3 regions of the Sphingobium sp. FG11 genome follow, and region 1 is predicted to be linked to each of the others. Evidence: riboswitches for the same ligand, from Rfam matches in the RefSeq annotation. Region 1 holds a riboswitch; each other region holds the start of a gene.
The links. A riboswitch is a leader RNA that binds a small molecule or an ion and turns the genes downstream of it on or off. The one in region 1 is predicted to bind cobalamin.
Positions count from the first base shown of each region.

Region 2: linked by a shared signal. The riboswitch ahead of cobW (cobalamin biosynthesis protein CobW) and the one ahead of ACODSN_RS01145 (DUF1636 domain-containing protein) in region 1 are both predicted to bind cobalamin.
Region 3: linked by a shared signal. The riboswitch ahead of ACODSN_RS11210 (TonB-dependent receptor) and the one ahead of ACODSN_RS01145 (DUF1636 domain-containing protein) in region 1 are both predicted to bind cobalamin.

Region 1 is NZ_JBMDKW010000001.1:221,916-229,167, forward strand. Features, by position in the region: gene ACODSN_RS01135 (histidine phosphatase family protein) at 1-538, opposite strand, end outside; gene cobT (nicotinate-nucleotide--dimethylbenzimidazole phosphoribosyltransferase) at 539-1,549, opposite strand; gene ACODSN_RS01145 (DUF1636 domain-containing protein) at 1,546-1,953, opposite strand; cobalamin riboswitch at 2,138-2,330, opposite strand; gene ACODSN_RS01150 (ABC transporter ATP-binding protein) at 2,351-3,139, opposite strand; gene ACODSN_RS01155 (FecCD family ABC transporter permease) at 3,133-4,155, opposite strand; gene ACODSN_RS01160 (ABC transporter substrate-binding protein) at 4,217-5,065, shown strand; gene ACODSN_RS01165 (hypothetical protein) at 5,078-5,590, opposite strand; gene eda (bifunctional 4-hydroxy-2-oxoglutarate aldolase/2-dehydro-3-deoxy-phosphogluconate aldolase) at 5,648-6,265, opposite strand; gene glk (glucokinase) at 6,265-7,230, opposite strand; gene edd (phosphogluconate dehydratase) at 7,235-7,252, opposite strand, start outside.
Region 2 is NZ_JBMDKW010000003.1:46,940-54,191, reverse strand. Features, by position in the region: gene ACODSN_RS03270 (acetyl/propionyl/methylcrotonyl-CoA carboxylase subunit alpha) at 1-908, shown strand, start outside; gene ACODSN_RS03265 (NAD-dependent succinate-semialdehyde dehydrogenase) at 988-2,442, shown strand; cobalamin riboswitch at 2,522-2,754, shown strand; gene cobW (cobalamin biosynthesis protein CobW) at 2,936-3,973, shown strand; gene cobN (cobaltochelatase subunit CobN) at 3,983-7,252, shown strand, end outside.
Region 3 is NZ_JBMDKW010000011.1:76,930-84,181, forward strand. Features, by position in the region: gene ACODSN_RS11200 (ATP-binding protein) at 1-1,323, shown strand, start outside; gene ACODSN_RS11205 (hypothetical protein) at 1,280-2,164, opposite strand; cobalamin riboswitch at 2,381-2,622, shown strand; gene ACODSN_RS11210 (TonB-dependent receptor) at 2,799-4,943, shown strand; gene ACODSN_RS11215 (PepSY domain-containing protein) at 4,987-6,372, shown strand; gene queA (tRNA preQ1(34) S-adenosylmethionine ribosyltransferase-isomerase QueA) at 6,304-7,252, opposite strand, start outside.

The DNA.
Region 1 (7,252 bases):
ATGGCGCACCGGGCCACACCCGGAGGCTCAGAAGGGCGGCATAGGGCAGGTCGAACGCCCAGCATTGGCGCTGGCTCAGGCCGCAAAGGATGGCAAGGGTGGCGCGCATCGCCCCGCCATGGGTGACGACGAGCGTATTTTGCGGTTCGAGGTCGCCTAAAGCCGCCGCTACCCGGTTCACCAAATCCGACCAGCGTTCGCCCTGGGGGGGCGGATTGGCGTCGGGATCGTCCCAGAATGCGCCGATCGCCGCCTCGTCCAGATTCTGCGAGGATTGCCCCTCCCAGTCGCCGAAATGTAGTTCGCGCCAGCGCGGATCGATGGTGGCGGCAAGCGCGCGATCTCGCGCGATCGCTGAAGCGGCGTGTTCGGCACGACTGAGATCGGAACTAACGATATGGTCGATAGCGAGAGGACCCGCCCGAACACGACAGGCCTCGATCCCCGCCGGAGTCGATGCGACATCGGTGTGGCCGATCATGCGGCCGGGAATCTCGGGCGCGCCGTGCCGCAGGAGATGGAGGAGGAACGCCGACATTCAAGCTGCCGAAACGGCGGCCTCCGCAAAGGTCGCCATCTGTGCGTGCGTCGCCAGCGCCGCATGGACGATGTTGGCGGCGACGGCCGCGCCGCTGCCTTCACCCAGCCGCATGTCGAGCCGCAGCAGGGGATTGAGGCCCAAGGCTTTGAGCAATCCTTCGTGGCCCGGCTCCGCCGAACAATGACCGGCCAGGCAATGCGCCGTGATTTGTGGGGCGGCCGTTGCGAGCGGCGCGATGGCCGCGCAACTGATGAACCCGTCGAGCAGCACCGGCACGCGCAACTGGCGCGCGCGCAAAATCGCGCCCGCCATCGCAGCGATCTCGCGCCCGCCGACCCGGCGGAGCGTTTCGAATGCGGTGGCCGGGGCGTCACTGTGAAAGGCGAGGGCGCTGTCGACCACGGCGATTTTGCGGTCGATGCCGGCATCATCGACGCCGGTGCCCGGCCCGGCCCATAAAGCGCCATCGCCGCCCAGACTGCGCGCGCATAACGCTGCTGCCGCCGTCGAATTGCCGATACCCATTTCGCCGAGCACGAGCAGGTCGAGCGAGCTATCTACACTGTCCGCGCCCGCCGACAGCGCCGTCAGGCACTCCGCTTCCGTCATCGCGGGGGCAATCGTGAAGTCGGCGGTCGGCCGGTCGAGATCGAGCGCGACGATTCTGAGGTCGAGTCCGGCCGCGCCGGCCAGCGCGTTGATGGCGGCGCCGCCCGCCCTGAAATTGCCCACCATCTGCGCGGTCACTTCGGCGGGAAAGGCACTGACGCCCCGCGCGGTCACGCCATGATTGCCCGCGAAGATCACGGCGCGCGCCCGATCGATGCGGGGGATAGCACGACCCTGCCATCCGGCGAAGAAGATCGCGATATCCTCCAGTCGGCCGAGCGATCCGGCGGGCTTGGTGAGTTGCGCCTGCCGCTCGCGCGCCTGATCGATTGCGGCTTCGTCTGGTGCGATGCTTTCGTGGAGTGCGGCCTCGAAATCCGCGATATGGGAAAAGATCATTCCGCGACAAACCCCGGCGGCGGCGTGCGGGTGATGAAATGGCCCTTCACCCCCGATGGCCAGTTGGCGAAGGGCACGCGGCCATGATCGCTCGCCGCATAATGGACGGCATAATCCAGAATCGCGCGGGCGGCCTCGCCATCGGGCGTGAACCGCCCCAGCACATAGCCGACCTTGCCCGGCGCGCGCAGATGCACCGTGCAGAAATCGCTACAGGCGAACAGGCAGGGCATTTCCTGCACGGCGATGTCGGCATAGCGCGGGTCAGACGCCTTGGCGTCGCGGAGCGCCGCGACGAGGCGGGCACCGCCACGCGAGCCGTCATCATCTTCTCTCGCCTCCGCCGAATGGCGGCAGGTGTTGCAGGCGACGATGGCGGGGCCGTCTTCGACTGGTTTCAGCATCCTCGCGCCTTCGCGACGATGAATGGACAGGAAATGAGGATCATCAAACAGGCACCCTACGACATCGGGGCCGTCGATGCGGGACGTGCCCGGCGCTTGGACGCGCCAGACAGACCCGCAAAGCGCGGCCGGCCATGTCGTCTCTCGGGTTCACCCCCGTCCGCCCGGAACACCCTGTCCGCACGAAGGACGACCGCGACCGGCAGGTCTCCTGGCTCGCGGGTCCATGCCGGTTCGCGCCGCCTTCTCAAGATCGATCGACCTCAATGGCATGATGCGCGATGGCTCGCCGCTTACAGTTGCAGGGGCAGCCGGGGATTATCACCCCGTTCCCATTTTCATCCCCGTAAAGGGGAACCTGTCGCGCCGTGGGCCATAAGTCGAGCATCGCGCCGCGTCAATCGGGACGCGGGGCGATCCTTTCGAGCGGCACGACCAGCGGCGCGGCATGAGCGAGGTCGATATGCGCCCTGATGCCATAAACCGCCGCCAGATTTTCGGGCGTCAGTACTTCTGCGGGCGCGCCATCCGCTATAAGGCGGCCTTCCCGCATCAACAGCAGGCGGTCGCAATAACGAGCCGCCATCATGAGGTCGTGCAGCACGGCGATCACCAGCCCCCCGGCCCGCGCCTCGCGCGCGAGCAATTCCATGACGTCGAGCTGATGCCCCGGATCGAGCGCGGCGAGTGGCTCGTCGGCGACCAGACCCGGCGCGCCGACGGCGAGCGCCCGCGCCAGCATGACCCGCGCCCGCTCGCCACCGGACAATTCGGTGGCGATCCGGTCGCGCAGATGGCCGACATCGGCACGGTCGAGCGCTTGCGCCACCTGCTCCCGGTCCGTGTCGGAGATATGCGACATCGGACCTAAATGCGGCAGACGGCCAAGTGCGACGAGCCGCTCGACCGAGAGCGGCCAGTGCAGCGTCTGGCCCTGCGGGAGATAGGCGATCGATCGTGCGACGACGCGGCGGCCGATGCTGGTCACGGGCTGGCCATCGATCAGGGCCGATCCTTCGCTTGGAGGGACGAGGCCCAGCATGGCCCGCACCAGCATCGATTTGCCCGCGCCGTTCGGGCCGATGATGCCGACCAGCGATCCGGGCGCGAGGGTCGCGCTGACTTGATCCACCACCGCCCGCTGCCCCAGCCGGACGGAGAGGCGGTCGAATGTCACGCTCACCATAGCCGCCGCTCCCGCAACAGATGGACGAGAAAGACCGGCACGCCGAGAAAAGCGGTCAGCACGCCGAGCTTTAGCTCATTCTGCGTGGAGATGAGCCGCACCGCTATGTCGGCGAGTGTCAGCAGCACCGCGCCCGCAAGCATCGAGGGAAGGAGAACGGCCGAGGGACTCCGGTCCGTCCACGGCCGCACCAGATGCGGCACGATCAGCCCGACGAACCCGATCGATCCCGACACCGCGACTGCGCCGCCCACGCCGATGCCGACGCCGAGCAGCAGGCGCAGCCGCGTCCGCCGCAGATCGACACCCAGCGCTTGCGCGCCATCCTCGCCTAGCGACAATGCATCGAGTGCGCGCCCGTCGAACAGCAGCAGCGCGGCGCCAATGACGATACAGGGCAGGGCGATCCAGACATGATCGACCGATCGATTTTCGATCGAGCCGAGCAGCCAGGTGGTGATTTCCATCGCCGCGAAGGGATTGGAGGAGAGGTTGAGCGCAAGGCTGATCCCGGCGCCCGCCATGGTCGATACCGCGATGCCCGCGAGGATCAGCGTCAGCGGGCTTTCCGAATGGCCCGACAGAGTGAATAGCAGGACGAGCGCGAGCAGGCCTGCGCCGATTGCGAGCGCGGGTAGCATCAGCGGATTCCATTGGGCAAGGCCGAAATAGATCGCGCCCACCGCACCCAGAGCCGCCGCGTTGGACGCGCCGATCACCGACGGTTCGGCCAGCGGATTGCGCAGATAGCCTTGCAGGGCCGCACCAGCGAGACCCAGCATCGCTCCGACCATCAGGCCCACCAGCACACGCGGCAGGCGCAGGTCGAGGAGGATCGCCGTCGCGAGCGGATCGCCATGACCGGCCAGCACCGCCATCAGGCGCGTGGGCGCAATCGTGGCCGCGCCGATCGAGAGCGAGGCGACGGCCGCGAGCAGAATCAGCAGGATCAGACCGGGGATCAGCGCGCGATGGCGAAGGACGGGATGTTGGGCGGTCGGCACGGCGTCTCGCATGTGGATCGATCGCCCCGGCTGCGCTTGTCTCGCGCTTGTGGGGCGTTATGGATGGCGCTCTATGCCATGGTTCAAATCCCCGCGCACGGCCTATCTGGCCCTGATCGCTGTCATGCTGCCGGTCGGAGCGGGGGTGATGGCGTCGGCGGCCCGGCCCGTGGCACGGCCCCAGCGCATCGTGTCGTTCAACATGTGCGCGGACCAGTATCTGCTTGCGCTTGCCGACCCTGCGCAGATTGCAGGGCTGACCCGGAACGCGACAAATCGGGAATTGTCGGCGGCGGCGGACAAGGTTGGCCGCATCCACATCTTGTCGAGCGCCGCCGAGGAAGTGATGGCGATCAGCCCCGATCTGGTGGTGGGCGCGCCCGCGCGGCGCGGCCTGATGATGGAGGCACTGGCGGGACAGAATTATCGCACCGTCCCGCTCGAAAGCGCCGAAAGCTATGCCGATATCGTCGCGCAGATCCGCACGGTCGCGGCGGCGGTCGGCCATGTCGCGCGAGGCGAGGCGCTGGTCGCGCGGATGGACAGGGCGCTGACGGCGCTGCCAAAGGCGGGGGAAGGCAAGGTCGCGGCCTATTACCAGCGGCGCGGATTCCTGACCGGGACGGGGACACTGATCGATGAATTGATGAGGCGTGTGGGCCTCGTCAATCTGGCGGGTAGGCTCGGCAAGCCGGTGCTGTCGCAGATGAGCCTGGAGGAATTGATGGTCGCGCGGCCCGATTATCTCATCGTGGAAAGCGCGACCGACCGGGTGACCGATCAGGGCACGGAAATGCTGCACCATCCGCTGCTGCGCCATATCCCGCGTCTGCGCATTCCGCAGGCGTGGACGGTATGCGGCGGCCCCGCCTATGTGCTGGCGGCGGAATCACTGGTACGCCAGTTACGGGCGCGCCGCTAAGTTTCGGAATCTTCAGGCAGGAGTCAGGCGGCCCTTGAGCGCGTCGATCCGGTCATTCTGCGCATCCACCGTCGCGAGCGCCCCGGCGCGGGCGGCGTCGATGGCGTCCGCTCCGCCCTGTGCCTTGCCGTCCGCAATGGCGTTGTTACGCTCGACATAGAGGACATCGAGGCTGGCAAGAGCGGATACGCTGTCGTTGCGCGCGGCTTCGAGGGCGCTGATTGCCGTCTGGGCTGCGACCCACGCATCGCTCGACACGGGTGCGCCGCTGGCCGTCCGCACCGCGCGTTCGGCGGCGGGATAGGCTTTGTCGAAGGCGTTGCGACCGGCATCGGCCTGCGTCGCGAGACGGGCGATGTCCGCCGCGAGCGAAGGGTCGGCGGGCGCAGGTGGCGGCGGCGGTGAAGGCTGCGCCACCGGGGCATCCTCGATCGGCCGTTTGGCGAGCGAGGGATAGGCCGTTTGCGCGCCGGCGCAACCGGACAGCAGCAGGATGAGGGAGGGGAGCAGCCGGCGCAGGATCATGGCAGAGCATCTAGGACGGCGCGGGCGCGGGCGCAATGGGCGGAACCCGCGCGTCGTTCAGCGCGGGAGAGCGGCGGCCTGCCGCGCCAGTGCCTCGATCGCGGCGGGATCGACCGGCCCCTTGGGCACCACCCAGCTACCGCCGATGCAGGTGATGAAGGATTCGGCCAGCCATGTGGGCGCGCTTTTCGCGGTGATCCCGCCGGTGGGGCAGAAGCGCGCGGATTGCAGCGGCGCGGCCAGCGCCTTGAGCGCGGGCAGACCTCCCGATGTCTCGGCCGGGAAGAATTTGAAGTGGGACAGGCCAAGGTCCATGCCGCGCATGATGTCGCCTGCGGTCGCGGTGCCCGGCAGGAAGGGAATATTGGCGCTGATCGCGGCCTTGCCCAAGGGTTCGGTAAGGCCGGGACTGACGATGAAGCGCGCGCCCGCCTCCAGCGCGGCATCGAGCTGCGCGTGATTGAGGACGGTGCCTGCGCCCACTACGGCGCCCTTAACCTGGGCCATTTCGCGCATCACCTCCAGCGCGGCAGGCGTGCGCATCGTCACTTCGAGTGCGGGCAGGCCGCCCCTCACCAGAGCCTGCGCAATGGGGATCGCATCCTCGACCCGGTCGATCACCAGCACCGGAATGACCGGAGCCAGCTCCATCACCTGCCGAACATCGAGCGACATTATTTCTTCTCCCGAAAGGCGGCGGCGGCGCCATAAAGGCCGATCTCATCATGCAGCGCGATGCGGATCGGCACGGATTTCATCAGGCTTTCGAATCGTCCCTTGGCCGAAAAGCGCGCGTGGAAGCCGCTGCCGGGCAAAAGGTCGCGCATCCGCTGGGTCAGGCCCCCGGCCAGCACGACGGTATGGGGACCATGGGCCAGCGCCAGATCGCCGACCACCGATCCGAAGCAGAGGCAGAAGCGCTCAAAGGCGGCGCGGGCGAAAGTATCGCTGCCATCCAGCGCCGTCTGCCACAGTTCGGCATCCTCCATCAGCGTCACACGGTCGTGGCCGATCGTCGCCATCGCTTTGTAGATATTGTTAAGGCCCGGACCCGATACGATCCGCTCGGTCGATACGCGCAGGAACTTGTCGCGCAAATAGGCGAGGATTTTCTCTTCCAACGGGTCGAGCGGCGCGAAGTCGAGATGCCCCCCTTCGGTCGCGACGACATGGGGGACCCCGTCGTCATAGGCGATCATCGCGACGCCAAGCCCGGTGCCCGGCCCGACGATGGTGACGCCACCGTCGCTGGGCAGCGGGCGATCTTCCCCGAACAGCAGCGGCAGATTTTCGAGCGGCAGGCGCGACACGGCATGGGCCACAGCCTCGAAGTCATTGACGAGCCGAAGGTGGTGAAGGCCCAGTTCCTCGTCCAGCGACTCCGGGCGGATGACCCATGCGCTATTGGTAAGCTTGATGACGTCGCGCCCGATCGCGGTGGCGAAGGCGATGGAAGCGGCCGTAGGTAGGTCGCCGCCTTCATCCCGCGCGAAAGCGGCCCAACAGGCTTGCAGGCTCGGATAGTCCGCGACCTTATATTTGCGCACGGTGCCCAGCGTCGGCACACCGGCCGCATCGAGCGACGCGCGGGCGAAGCGGGCGTTCGTCCCGCCGATATCGGCGGCGATGATATCGGTCATAGGGTCAAAGCTCGGCTTCCAT
Region 2 (7,252 bases), on a different contig from region 1:
AGGATCTGGTCGAATGGCAGTTGCGCGTGGCGAGCGGGGAGTCGCTGCCGCTGGCGCAGGATCAGTTGTCGATCACCGGCTGGGCGATGGAGGCGCGTCTTTATGCCGAGGACCCGGCCAAGGGCTTCCTGCCCTCGATCGGCCGGCTCGACCGCTTCGATCTGGGCGATGGCGTGCGCATCGACACCGGCGTCGGGCAGGGCGCGGAGATTTCGCCCTTCTACGATCCGATGATCGCCAAGCTCATCGCCCATGGTCCGACCCGCGACGCCGCCCGCGAGGATCTGGCGCGGGCGCTGGACGACAGCGCCGTCTGGCCGCTCAAGACCAATGCGGGATTTCTGGTGAAGGCGCTGCGCCATCCCGATTTCGCCGCCGCACGGCTCGACACCGGCCTGATCGCGCGGGAAGGCGATGCGCTGATGCCGCCAACCCGGCCCGACGCCGCCGCGCTGGCCGATGCCGCCGCCGCCCTGTCGCTGGGCGGCACGGTGGCGGGCTTCCGCCTGAACGCGCCGCGACGGGGACAAGGCCACTTCCTGATCGATGGCGAGGCGATCACGATCGCCTATGATCCGCGCGAGGAGGATGCCGCGCCGCGCGACGATATGCTGGTGGCGCAGGGCGGGCAGGTCTGGCGGCTCTCGCCCTTCCGGGCGGGCGGTGCCGGCGGGGCGGACGCGTCCGATGGCGCGATCCTGTCGCCCATGCCGGGCCGGATCATCGCCGTCATGGTCACCGCCGGTGACACCGTGACGAAGGGGCAGAAGCTCCTCACGCTGGAAGCGATGAAGATGGAGCATAGCCTCGTCGCGCCCTTTGACGGGATCATCGCGACGCTCAACGCCAGCGAGGGCGGGCAGGTGAGCGAAGGCGCGCTGCTGGCCAAGATCGACAAGGCCGAATAAGGGAACATCCGCGCGGCAGGCTCGTAATGAGGGAGCGGGGCGGCGCATCTTCGCCCGCCTGCTTCGAGGATCGCCGATCATGACCCACGCCGATTTCCTGCGCGAACAATGCTATATCGACGGTCAATGGTGCGACGCCGACAGTGGCGAAACCGTCGATGTCACCGATCCGGGCAAGGGCGTCAGGCTGGGCTGCGTGCCCGCCATGGGGCAGGCGGAAACGGCGCGGGCCATCGCGGCGGCGCAGGCGGCGCTGCCCGGCTGGCGCGCCCGCACCGCCGCCGACCGCGCGACGCTGCTGCGGCGGCTGTTCGATCTGATGATGGCGAATCAGGATGCGCTGGGCGAATTGCTGACCCGCGAGCAGGGCAAGCCCTTAGCCGAGGCGAAGGGCGAGATCGCCTATGCCGCGGGCTTTGTCGAATGGTTCGCCGAAGAAGGCAAGCGCGCCTATGGCGAGGTCGTGCCCTCCCACGCCGCCGACAAGCGCATCGTCGTGCTGAAACAGGGCGTCGGCGTCGTCGGCGCGATCACGCCCTGGAATTTTCCGACCGCGATGGTCACGCGCAAACTGGCCCCGGCGCTCGCGGCGGGATGCACGATCGTCATCAAGCCTGCGTCCGCGACCCCCTTTTCCGCGCTGGCGCTGGGCGTGCTGGCGCAGCAGGCGGGCATTCCGGCGGGCGTCATCAACATCGTCACCGGCTCCGCGCGCGCAATCGGCGGCGAATTGACCACGAACCCGCTCGTGCGCAAGATCAGCTTCACCGGATCGACCGAGACCGGCCGGGCGCTGCTGCGCGCCTGCGCCGACACGGTGAAGAAAGCCAGCATGGAACTGGGCGGTAACGCGCCCTTCCTCGTATTCGACGATGCCGATATCGACGCGGCGGTCGAAGGAGCGATGGCGTCGAAATTCCGCAACAACGGCCAGACCTGCATCTGCACCAATCGATTTTACGTGCAGGACGGTGTCTATGACGCCTTCGTCGCGAAACTGGTCGGGAAGGTGAAGGCGCTCAAGGTCGGCTATGGCCTGGATGAAGGCACAGCGGTCGGCCCGCTGATCGACGGCAAGGCTGTCGAAAAGGTGGAGGAGCATGTCGCCGACGCGATCAAAGGCGGTGGCGCGCTGCTGACGGGCGGGCGGCGCAGCAGCCTTGGCGGCTTCTATTATGAACCGACCGTCATCGCCGATGTCGCGCCGGACATGAAGCTGGCGCGCGAAGAGACGTTCGGACCGCTCGCCGGGGTCATCCGCTTTTCTGACGAGGCGCAGGCGATCCGCCTCGCCAATGACAGCGAGTTCGGCCTCGCCAGCTATTTCTACGCAAGCGACCTTGGCCGCGTCTGGCGTGTCGCCGAAGCGCTGGAAGCGGGCATGGTCGGCATCAATACCGGCCTCATCTCCACCGAGGTCGCCCCCTTTGGCGGGGTGAAACAATCGGGCCTTGGTCGCGAAGGCTCCCGCCACGGCCTCGACGATTATATGGAGCTGAAATATCTCTGCATGGGCATCGGCGCTCCGGGCTGACCCGGCGGGTTGGCAAAACAGCATTGGCTTGGGGCCGGTTTTGATCTAGGGCGAGCGCGCAAGGACCGGGTAAAGCCGGACCTCGCATGATCGCGCCGGTGCCCCCTTTCGGGGCTTAATCGGGAATGCGGTGCGGGCGCCCCAAAGCGCCCAAATCCGCGGCTGTCCCTGCAACTGTAAGCGGATAGCGCGATGCACAGGCTCCCCATCAAGGGAGCGGTCACTGGACGGCGCATCGGCGCCACGTTCGGGAAGGCGTGCATCAAGCTGTGACCCGCGAGCCAGGAGACCTGCCGGCGCTCCGGTCGCTCTTGCCTTGGTCCAGGGGATGGTCATGGCACGGTAACTCTCCGTCTGAGCGACGAACTGTGCGGCTGGGGCTGCACGGTCGCGTGGCTATGGGCGATGTGTCGCGCCCGCCCGTCGTTGCGCGCCGACCGGACCTGTCCGGCAAGCCCCGCTCTGTCTCGCTCCGGCGCGCGGAGAGTTATCCATGTCCGACCTGTCCAAGGTGCCGGTCACCATCGTCACCGGCTTTCTGGGCGCCGGCAAGACCACGCTCATCAGCCACCTGATCCGCAATGCGGGCGGGCGGCGGCTGGCGGTGGTCGTCAACGAGTTCGGTTCGCTCGGCGTCGATGGCGACATATTGGCGTCGTGCGCCATTCCCGATTGCCCGGCGGAAAATATCGTTGAACTGGCCAATGGCTGCATCTGCTGCACCGTGGCCGATGATTTCATCCCCACCGTCGAAACGCTGCTCGCGCTCGATCCGCGCCCCGACCATATCCTCATCGAAACATCCGGACTGGCCTTGCCCAAGCCGTTGCTCAAGGCGTTCGACTGGCCCGCGATCCGCAGCCGCATCACCGTGGACGGCGTGCTGGCGCTGGCCGATGCCGAAGCGGTCGCGGCGGGCCGGTTCGCGCCCGATGTCGCCGCGCTCGACGCGCAGCGCGCCGCCGATCCCGGCATCGACCATGAAACGCCGCTGTCCGAAGTGTTCGAGGACCAGCTTGCCTGCGCCGACATGGTGCTGCTGACCAAGGTCGATCTCGCCGGGGCGGAGGGCGTCGCCGCCGCCCGCGCCGTCATCGCGGCGGAATCGCCCCGGCCCGTGCCGGTGATCGAACTGACCGAAGGCGTGGTCGATCCGCACCTGATCCTGGGTCTTTCCGCTGCCGCCGAGGATGATATCGCCGCGCGCCCGTCGCATCATGATGGCGAGGACGATCACGAGCATGAGGATTTCGACAGCATCGTGGTCGAATGGGGCGAAATCGCCGATCCCGCTTTGCTCGCCACCCGGATCGAGGCGCTCGCGCGCGACCAGAATATCCTGCGGGTGAAGGGATATGCCGCCGTCGCGGGCAAGCCGATGCGGCTGCTGGTGCAGGCGGTCGGCGCGCGGGTGCGGCACCAATATGACCGGCCATGGCGGCCGGACGAAGCACGGCGGACGACGATGGTCGTCATCGCCGAGCATGACCATATCGACGCCGACGCGATCCGCGCGACACTGCTGGGATAAAAGCGCGCGATGCACGTCATCTTCCGCGAAACGCACGGGATGGAGGAAAATGCCGTCCCGCAGGATCTCGGGCAGTCGCCCGCGGATCTCGTGGTCCTGTCCTTTTCGGACAGCGACCTTGGCGCGTTCGCGGCGGCATGGCATCAGGCGCGCGGCTTCAATGCTGGCTTTCCGACGCTCCGGCTCGCCAGTCTGGCGACGCTGATGCACCCGTTGTCGGTCGACACCTATGTCGAGCGGACGCTGGCGGGCGCGAAGGCGATCCTGATCCGGCTGATCGGTGGCACCCCCTATTGGAGCTATGGGCTGCAACAGGTCGAGGCGCTGGCACGTTCGCGCGGCGTCGCGCTGGCGGTGCTGCCCGCCGACGGCTTTGAAGACGGGCGGCTCGATGCCGCGTCGACCGTGCCCGTGCCCGTTTTGCGCGACCTGGCGCGGCTGTGTGACGCGGGCGGGGCGGAATCGGCGCAGGCCGCGCTGGCCATGCTTGCACAGGCGGCCGGGTTGATCGACGAGTCGGCGCAGCATAGCGCGCCGCTGCCGCTGGTCGGCGGCTGGCATCCCGCGCTGGGCGTTGTCGATCCCGAAGCCTTCCCGCGCGATCCCGAGCGGCCGCTGGTGCTCATCATCTTCTACCGCTCCTATCTGACCGCGTATGATCTCGATCCCTTCGCGTCACTGACTGCCGCGTTCGAAAGGCGCGGCTTCGCGGCGCTGTCGATCTTCGCGCCGTCGCTCAAAAGTCCCGAAGCCCGCGACCGGATCGACCGATGGGTGCGTGGCCTCGCGCCAGCCGCGATCGTCAACGCCACCGCCTTTTCCGCGCGCGGCGAGAGCGGCGACACCCCGCTCGACGGCGCGGGCGTGCCGGTGTTCCAGCTCGCGCTCGCCACCGCGAGCCGGGCGGGCTGGGCGGACACATCGCGCGGCTTGTCACCGGCCGACCTTGCCATGCATGTCGTTTTGCCGGAGATTGACGGACGCATCTTTGCCGGTGTCGCAAGCTTCAAGGAAGCGGGCGAGCGCGATCCCGACCTCGGTTTCGCCCGCACTATCCACCGCGCCGACGCTAACCGGATCGAGGCGATCGCGGCAAAGGTCGCGGGCTGGATCGCGCTCGCTCGCAAGCCTGCCGCCGACCGGCGGATGGCGCTGATCCTGTCCACCTATCCCGGCAAATCCTATCAGATGGCGCATGCTGTCGGGCTGGATGTGCTGGCTTCGGTCGAGGCGATACTCGCCGATCTGGCGGCGGCGGGCTATGACGCACGGGCCGTGGCGGACCTCGCCGCTCGTCTGGGGCAGGACCATCTGCACTGGCCGCTGGCAGAGTATCGCGCGGCGCTGGCGGAGTTGCCCGACGCGCTGCGCATCGATCTGGCCGCGAACTGGGGCGAGCCGGAGGCGGACAGCGCGGTCGTCGATGGCGCGTTCCGTTTCACGGCCCTGCGCGCGGGCGAAATGCTCATCGCCCTCCAGCCCGAACGCGGCGAGCGCGCCAGCCGCGACGATGAGTATCACGACCTGTCCCGCTGCCCGCGCCATGCCTATGTCGCCTTCTATCTGTGGCTGCGCGATCAGGGCGTCGACGCGCTCGTGCATATCGGCGCGCACGGGACGCTGGAATGGCTGCCGGGCAAGTCGGTGGCGCTGTCGGGCGATTGCTGGCCCGAGGCGCTGATCGGCGCGACGCCGCTCGTCTATCCTTTCATCGTCAACGATCCGGGCGAGGCGGCGCAGGCCAAGCGGCGCATCGGCGCGGTGACGATCGGCCATGTGCCGCCGCCGCTGGTGCAGAGCGCGAGCGGCGCGGGGCTGGCGCGGATCGAGGCGCTGCTCGATGAATTTTCCAACGCCGAAGGGCTGGACCGGGGTCGACGCGCCCGCTTGCAGGACGCCATTCAGGCCGAAGCGCGCGTGCTGGGGCTGGAGGCGGAACTCGGCCTCGACGCCGCCGCCACCCCGGTTGAGGCGATCACCCGGATCGACCGCTTCGTCTGCGACGTCAAGGAAAGCCAGTTCGGCGACGGGCTGCATATATTCGGGCGGGGCGATCAGGGCGCGGCGGAGCGGGCCGGGCTGCTGGCGGCGCTCGATGGCCGGCGCGTGCCCGCCGGCCCGTCCGGCTCGCCGTGGCGCGGGCGCGGCGACGTGCTGCCGACCGGGCGCAACCTGTATGCCATCGATCCGCGCGCCGTGCCCTCGCGCGCTGCCCATGCGCAGGGGGTTCGACTCGCCGAAGAGCTGATCCGGCGGCATTTGCAGGATCAGGGCGATTACCCGCGCGGGCTGGTGGTCGATCTGTGGGGATCGGCGACGATGCGCACGGCGGGCGAGGAGTTCGCCATGGCGCTGCACCTGCTCGGCGCCAAGCCGCTATGGGACCTGACGTCCGAGCGGGTGTCGGGCATCGAGATCGTGCCGCTGGCGTTGCTCGACCGCCCGCGCATCGACGTGACGCTGCGGGTGTCGGGCCTGTTCCGCGACGCCTTCCCGATGCTGCCGCAACTGTTCGGGCAGGCGGTGCGCGCGCTATGCGGGCGGGACGAGCCGGCCGACTGGAACCCCTTCGCCGGGCAGGCCCCCAGCCCGCGCGTTTATGGCCCGGCAGCGGGCAGCTATGGCTTGGGCCTTGGCGACGCCGCCGAAGTCTATAGCGACGAGAGCCGGCGCACGGCGGGCGAGGCATGGCTGGCGGCGTCCGCCCATATCCTCGACGCGAGCGGGGACGCGACTGACCCGCGGGCCGATCCCGATGGCCTGCGCCTGCGCGTGGCGGGGGCGGACGCCTTCGTCCATCTTCAGGATCTGCCCGAAACCGATCTACTGCTGGCCGCCGACTATGCCGCGCACGAGGGTGGTTTCGCCGCCGCCAAAGCGCTGTCGGGCGGCACGGCGTCACTCTATCATCTGGACAATCGCGATCCGGCGCAGCCCGTGGCGCGCACGCTGACCGAGGAGATCGCCCGCGTCGTGCGCGCCCGCGCCGCGCATCCCGGCTGGGTCGCGGGGATGATGCGCCACGGTTTTCGGGGCGCGGCGGAACTGGCGGCGACGCTCGATCATATGGGTGCGTTCGCCCATCTTTCGGGCAGCGTGCCGCCGCATCTGTTCGACCTTTATCATGACGCGACGCTCGGGCGGGACGATGTCCGCGCCTTCATGGCGCAGGCCAATCCGCAAGCGCTGGCGGCGATGGAACAGCGCTTCGCCGCGCTCCATGCCGCAGGATTGTGGCAGACGCGGCGCAATTCCATCCTCGCCAGCTTGCCAGTCGAG
Region 3 (7,252 bases), on a different contig from region 1:
GCCTATGGCGAGCGCCGCACCGCGCGGCGCATCGCCGACGCCGAGACCGAACGGGCGGACCGGCTGGAGGAGGCTGTCCGGGCGCGCACGGCGGAACTCTCCGACGCCTATGAACGGCTGAAGGAAGAAACCAGCGAACGCGCCGCGGCCGAAGATAATCTGCGCCAGATGCACAAGATGGAGGCAGTCGGCCAGCTGACCGGCGGGATCGCGCATGATTTCAATAATATGCTCGCCGTGGTCGTGGGTGGACTGGAACTCGCCAAGCGCAAACTGCACCAGAATGCCGAAGATGCCGGGCGGCATCTCGACAATGCGGCGGACGGCGCCAATCGCGCGGCCGCGCTGACCCGTCGGCTGCTAGCCTTTGCGCGATCGGAACCGCTGCTGCCCGCCACCGTCAGTCCCGACGGGCTGGTCGCCGGGATGGCGGATTTGATCGACCGGACGATCGGCGACCAGATCACCGTCGCCATTGATCGGCAGGCGGGCGACTGGCGCATCTTCGTGGATCAGCATCAGATGGAAAATGCGATCCTCAACCTGTGCGTCAACGCGCGGGATGCGATGGAGGGGCGCGGTCGCCTGACGATCGAAACCGGGCAGGCCCGGCTGAGCGCAAACGAGGTCGGTGAATGCGTGGCGGGCGAATATGCCGTCGTCAGCGTGATCGACGATGGTTGCGGCATGACGCCAGAGGTCCTTGGCCGGGTATTCGAACCCTTCTTTACGACCAAGCCGGTCGGCAAGGGCACTGGCCTCGGCCTCAGCCAGATTTTCGGCTTCGTGCGCCAGAGCCAGGGCGAAATCCGCATCGATTCGCAGGTCGGCAAAGGCACGAGCGTCCAGATCTACCTGCCACGCCGCACGATATCGGACGAGGCAGGCGAGCTGGAGGCGGCGATCAGCGAACAGGCCGACACGCTGCATCCGCCCACGCGCATATTGGTGGTGGAGGATGATCCGCGCGTGCTGAACCAGACCATGTCGGCGCTCGCCGAACTCGGCCATCTACCGATCGCGTGCGACCATCCGGCCAAGGCCGAAAAGCTGCTGCGCAGTCATCGCGACATCGGTCTGATTCTCAGCGACGTGCTGATGCCCGACATGACCGGCCCCGAAATGGTGCGTCAGCTACCCGCCCTCTATCGCCATATTCCGGTGTTGTTCGTGACCGGCTATGCCGGCGACATCGCCGACAGCGCGGATTTCGGCGGGCATGAGGTGCTGCGCAAACCCTATACGCTTGCGGCGCTCTCGATGGCGCTGTCAGCCGCGCTTATCGAATCGCCCCTGCCCGGAACAGCCGCGGCAGCAGAGTGATCGCGCCCAATAGCGGCCAGCGCCGCTGCCACGGCCGGATGCTGATCGCGGTGCCGGCATGGCGGTTGATCTTCCAGGCGAGGTAATCGATCCCCCCGGCATAGGTGAAGCTGGCCTTGGCGAGCCGGACGACCGACAGATATTTGCCCCGCCGCTGCAACGCGCGCCAACGCCGCGCTGCCTGGTCGGTCGGCAACGAGGCGGGCAGGCCGTCGGCAAGGGCCGCGTCGCCAAAACGACGATAGCGATCGGGGTCGGCGTCCACGATCGACACCGACCGCCCCGTCTTTTCCGCCCGCAATTCGGCATTATAGGTCAGCGCAAAGCCGGTGCGCCAAAGCGCCAGGCTATCGTCAGCCCCACCCGCCATCGGCCGGGCGAGCGACAACAGGGTCGGCGCGGCCGTGGCCACCGCCGCGATTGCGCCTTGCCGCGCGCCCTCATCCGCTGCCCAAAGCAACCGCGATGGCTGGGCAAAGCGCGCCCATACCGAGACATTATCGGCATCCGGCCCGCACAGCCGCGCGAAATCCGCTTCGGACAGGACGGCATATTTGGCGATCAGCCCGCGATGCTCGAATGGAAAGACGTTGGGCGGAATCCGCCGGTTGGCCGCCGCGAGCCAGCTTTTCCCGTAAGCCGCGCGGTAATCCGACACGATCAAATAGAAGTCCAGCATCAGCCCGTCGAGATTGGCTTCCCGAAGGCAGGAGCCATAAAAGAGCACCGCTCGCGCCGCATCGGGATATTGCGCCGCCAGCGCCCCCGCCATCGCGGCCGCGCGCGGATCAGCAGCAGCGGCAAGTTCCGCGGTGACGAGAGGGAGCAACTGTGTCGGCATATGCTAAAGGCTGGTCCGCTAGATATCGGTCATGGGAGAACGGGCCTGCGCCCGGATTACTTCCCTGCCCAAGATAGGGAATTTCGTCAAATCTCGGGCTGGCGCGTCCACCGGCCGTGGCACGGAACGTCGCCCACCCGTCTCCTGTGCCTGCCGTTAAGCTTGCGGAACGGAAATTTGCCAGCTAGGGGCGACGCGTTCGGGACAATTTTTCGTCCCGCGCATGATCGCGCCGGTGCCTTGAAAAGGGCTTAAAAGGGAACGCGGTGCGGATGGCTGGCCCATCCCATTCCGCGGCTGTCCCTGCAACTGTAAGCGGTGAGTGCGACGCACATCGCTTTCTCCAAGCCGGAGGAAGCAGCCACTGGGCCGGACGCTAAGTCATGCGAGGCCTGGGAAGGCCGTGCATCGCGCGATGACCCGCGAGCCAGGAGACCTGCCAGCGTCTGGTCGCTCTTGCCCGGTCCAGGGGATGGTCACGGCACGGTATCTTTCCGTTTGAGCGACGAACGGGCGGTGGGGGCCGCATCGGTTCGCGTGGCGGTCGCCTCGGGCGTCCGGCTGTCCGCGCGCGCCGACCGTCGTTGGCGGCACGTCTCCACCCTAGTGTCGCTTGACGCCGGGAAGACATGCAATGGAATGGAAAACGATAGGATTCTGGCTGGCGACGGGGCTGGCCGCAACGACGACACAACAGGCGCTCGCGGATAGCGCCGCCAGTGATTCAACGGATATCATCGTGTCCGGCGTCCGGCCCGGCGCTTTGACGCAGGCCAGCGAGACCGGATCGCGGCTGGGGCTAACCCCGCTCGAAATGCCCGCCAGCGTCGCGCGGATCGACGGCGATACGATACGCGCGCGCGGCGATCTCGACATTCTCGCCGCCGTTACGCGCGCGCCGGGCGTCACCTCTTCGGCCAATCCGGGCAATGGCGGCACAGCGCTGACGATGCGCGGCTTTTCGGGGCAGGGTTCGGTGCTGCAACTGGTGGACGGCGTGCGCCTGTTCCCCGTCGCGGGCACCATCACCTTCCCGACCGACCCCTGGAATGTCGAGCGTATCGAACTGTTGAGCGGCCCTGCCTCGGTCCTCTACGGTCAGGGCGCGCTGGGCGGCGCGGTCAACGTCACCACGCGCGCACCTGACGTGGACCGGATGGTGATCGACGCCGAAGCCGGCTATGGATCGCAGAATAGCTGGCGCGCGGCAGCCGGCGTCGGCGGGCCGCTGAGCGAGCAATTTTCCTATCGGGTCGACGCCAGCTACCGCCGGTCGGACGGCTATGTTGATCGCGGCGATTCCAAAAGCCTCGCCTTGTCGGGCGCGCTGCGCTTTCGCCCGAATGAGCGCTTCTCGCTCACCCTGCGCAACGATTATGGCAATCAGCGGCCGATGGAATATTTCGGCACGCCGCTGACCGACGGCGAACTGGTCAAGGGCAACCGGCGACGCAATTATAACGTTGCCGACGCCAGCCTCCATTATCGCGACAACCGCACCACATTGACGGCGGAATGGACGGTGGCCGACGGCATCACCCTGTCCAACGCCGCTTACCGCCTTACATCCAAGCGGCTGTTCAAGAATCTGGAGAGCTATTTCTATAATGGTAAGACCGGGCAGGTCGACCGGATGGACAATCTCGGCATCGTCCATGACCAGACCCAATATGGCGATCAGGCGAGCGTCCGCATCAGCAAACCGATTGCGGGCCTCAAAAATGATCTGGTCGTGGGCTTCGACGCCAACCTCATCAAGCTGACCTACTCCAATGATTTCGGGTCTGACCCGCAGGAGGATTCGGTCGATCCCTTCAGCTTCGCACCGGGCCTGTTCTATGACACGCAGGGGATCGCGCCCCGCTATCGCACGCGGACCAACGAATATAGCGTCTTTGCCGAGGACCGGCTGGCGCTGACCGACCAGCTTTCGCTGGTCGCCGGCATCCGTCACGAGCGCGACAAGGTGCAGCGCCGCAACATCGTCTATAATCCGGACGGCAGCACAGGCGAAGTCAACGCTTTCCCCAATGGGGCGACGAGCCGGACATTCCGCAACACGACCTGGCGGATCGGCGGCGTGTATCAGCCAACATCGAATATCTCGCTGTACGGCCAATATGCGACCGGCGTCGATCCGCTGGGCACGCTGACGACCTTTACGACGAACAAGGCGCAGTTCGTCTTTACCAACGCCACCGGCGATCAGGTCGAAGGCGGGGTCAAGGCCATATTCCTGGGCGGACGGGGCAGCGCGACGCTGGCGGCCTATCGCATCGTGAAAAAGCGGCTCGCCTTTCAGCAGACGCCGACCACCGACATTCTGCAAATCGGCCAGCGTTCCGCCAAGGGGGTCGAGGCGTCGCTGACACTGCAACTGACCGACCGTTTCGGCATCGACGCCAACGGCACGGTGTTGAACGCCAGATATGATAATTTCGTCAGTGCAGGCGATGTTTTCACCGGCAACACCCCGCCCAATGTGCCCGAAGTCTCAGCCAATCTGGCGCTCTACTGGACGCCGGTCGATCGCTTTCGCGCCAATACCAGCCTGCGCTATGTCGGCCGGACCTTCTCCGACAACCGCAACGCGCATCGCGTGCCGGGCTATGCGGTCGTCGATGCGGGGCTGACCTATGAGTTGACGCCCAATCTGGGCGCAAACCTGCGGGCCTATAATTTGTTCGACAAACATTATGCGACCACCACCTATAATGACGATCAGTGGATTTTGGGGCGTCCCCGCTCCATCGACATATCGGTGACCGCGCATTTCTGATGCGCGCGCCCGATGGCGGCATCGCGGCAAGCGGTGGCTGTACCTGACCCATCGCTGGGTCGGTATCGTCACCGGCTTGTTGCTGGCGATGTGGTTCCTGTCGGGCATCGTCATGATGTATGTGCCATTCCCATCGCTGACCCAGAAGGAGCGGCTGGCGGGATTGGCGCGCATCGACTGGACCAAGATGCAGGGCGCGGCTCGCCCGGACGTCTGGCTGCAACAGGGACCGGAGGGGCCGATCTGGCTCGATGATGCGGCCATTTCGGCATCGACCGGGCGCGCCGTCGCTCCGGTCGATGGCCGGCAGGCAGCGCGTATCGCCGCCGCATTCGGCAGAGCGCCGGTTGCCGCCACCGAACGGGTTGAGCGCGACCAGTGGACGGTCGCGGGCGGGTTCGACCGCTATCGCCCGTTATGGAAGGTCTCCCTTGATCGACCCGACGGGCTGATCCTCTATGTAAGTTCGATCACCGGAACGGTCGTGCTCGACACCCATGCGAGCGAGCGCTTCTGGAACTGGCTTGGCTCGGTTCCCCACTGGATCTATCCGACGATCCTGCGTCAGGATCAGCCGCTCTGGCGACAGGTAATCCTGTGGACGTCCGGCGCGGGCATCGTCGGCGCGGTCAGCGGCATGTGGATCGGCGTGCTGCGTGCACGACTGCGCCGCCGCTACAAGGGCGGGCGCGTGTCGCCCTATCGCGGCTGGCAATGGTGGCATCATATCATGGGGCTGTTCGGCGGCACGATGCTGGTGGCGTGGATCATCAGCGGCTGGCTGTCGGTCGATCCCAACCGCTGGTTCGCCAGCAAGGGCCTGGGCGAGGCGGCCCACGCCGCCTATGCCGCGCCCGGCACGCCGCCCGCCATAGACTGGCGACGGCTGGGGAGCATGCCGCAGGCCAAAGAGGCCCGGCGCATGCAGATGCGCTGGATCGACGGCACGCCGCTGCTCACGCTATCGCAGCCGGATCACGCGGATCTGATCCTCGACGCCCGCTCGCTGCAACCGATCACCCTGGCCCCACGCCGCCTGATCCGTGCAGCCGGGCGGATGGTGCCTGGCGCGCCCATCGCGGCGGTCGAATGGCTCACCGCGCCGGACGCCTATTGGTATGAAGCCAAGGGCCGCGTCGAATTGCCGGTATTACGCATCCGCTTTGCCGATCCGGCGCGCGACTGGATCACGATCAGTCCGCGCTCGGGCGCGATCCTAAGCGAGATCGACGCGCGCCGCCGCCTGTACCGCTGGCTGTTCGATGGCTTGCATCGCTGGGATTTCAATGGGCTTATCACCCGGCGGCCGCTTTGGGATATTTGGATGGGCTTCTGGCTGGCGGTCGGCACGATCGTCTCTTCAACCGGGGTCGTGCTGGCGATCCGGCGACTGAGGAGACCTCTCCATCGACGAACCGCGCGGCGGTAGCAGCAGCGACGAGTCCCCGTAGCTATAGAAGCGGTAGCCTTGCCGGATCGCATACCCATACGCGGCCTGCATCGTTTCGACACCCATCAACGCGCTGACCAGCATGAACAGGGTCGATTTTGGCAGGTGAAAGTTTGTCATCAGGCCATCGACCGCGCGGAAGCGATAACCGGGCGTGATGAAGATGCGTGTCTCGTCGGAGAAGGGCGCGATCAGCCCATCGTTCTGTGCGGCGCTTTCCAGCAGGCGCAGGCTCGTCGTGCCCACCGCGATCAACCGGCCGCCCGCCGCCCGCGCGGCATTCAGCCGGTCCGCCGTTGCGGCGTCGATGCGGCCCCATTCGGCATGCATGCGGTGGTCGTCGGTATCGTCCGCCTTGACCGGCAGGAAGGTGCCCGCGCCGACATGCAGGGTCAGCGTCTGCGTGCCCACGCCCGCCTGCGCCAGCGCCGCCATCAGTTCGGGCGTGAAGTGCAGCGCGGCCGTGGGCGCGGCGACCGCGCCATCTTCCCGCGCGAACATCGTCTGATAATCGCTGCGGTCACGCTCGTCGGTCGGGCGTTTGCTGGCGATATAGGGCGGCAGCGGCATGCGCCCTGCCCGCTCCAGCAGCACTTCTACCGGCTCCTCGCCTTCGAACGACAGCGTGACGCCGCCATCGTCATCGCGCGGCCCGGCGATCGCCGTCACCCCCGCGCCGAAATCGATGCGGTCGCCATCGCGCACCCGCTTGGCGTTGCGCAGAAAGGCCTGCCATTGGCGCAGGCCCAGTCGCTTGTGCAGCGTCGCGCCGATCCGCGCCTGCCCGCGCATGCCCTCCAGCTGGGCCGGGATCACCCGCGTATCGTTGAACACCAGCACATCGCCGGCGCGCAGCAAC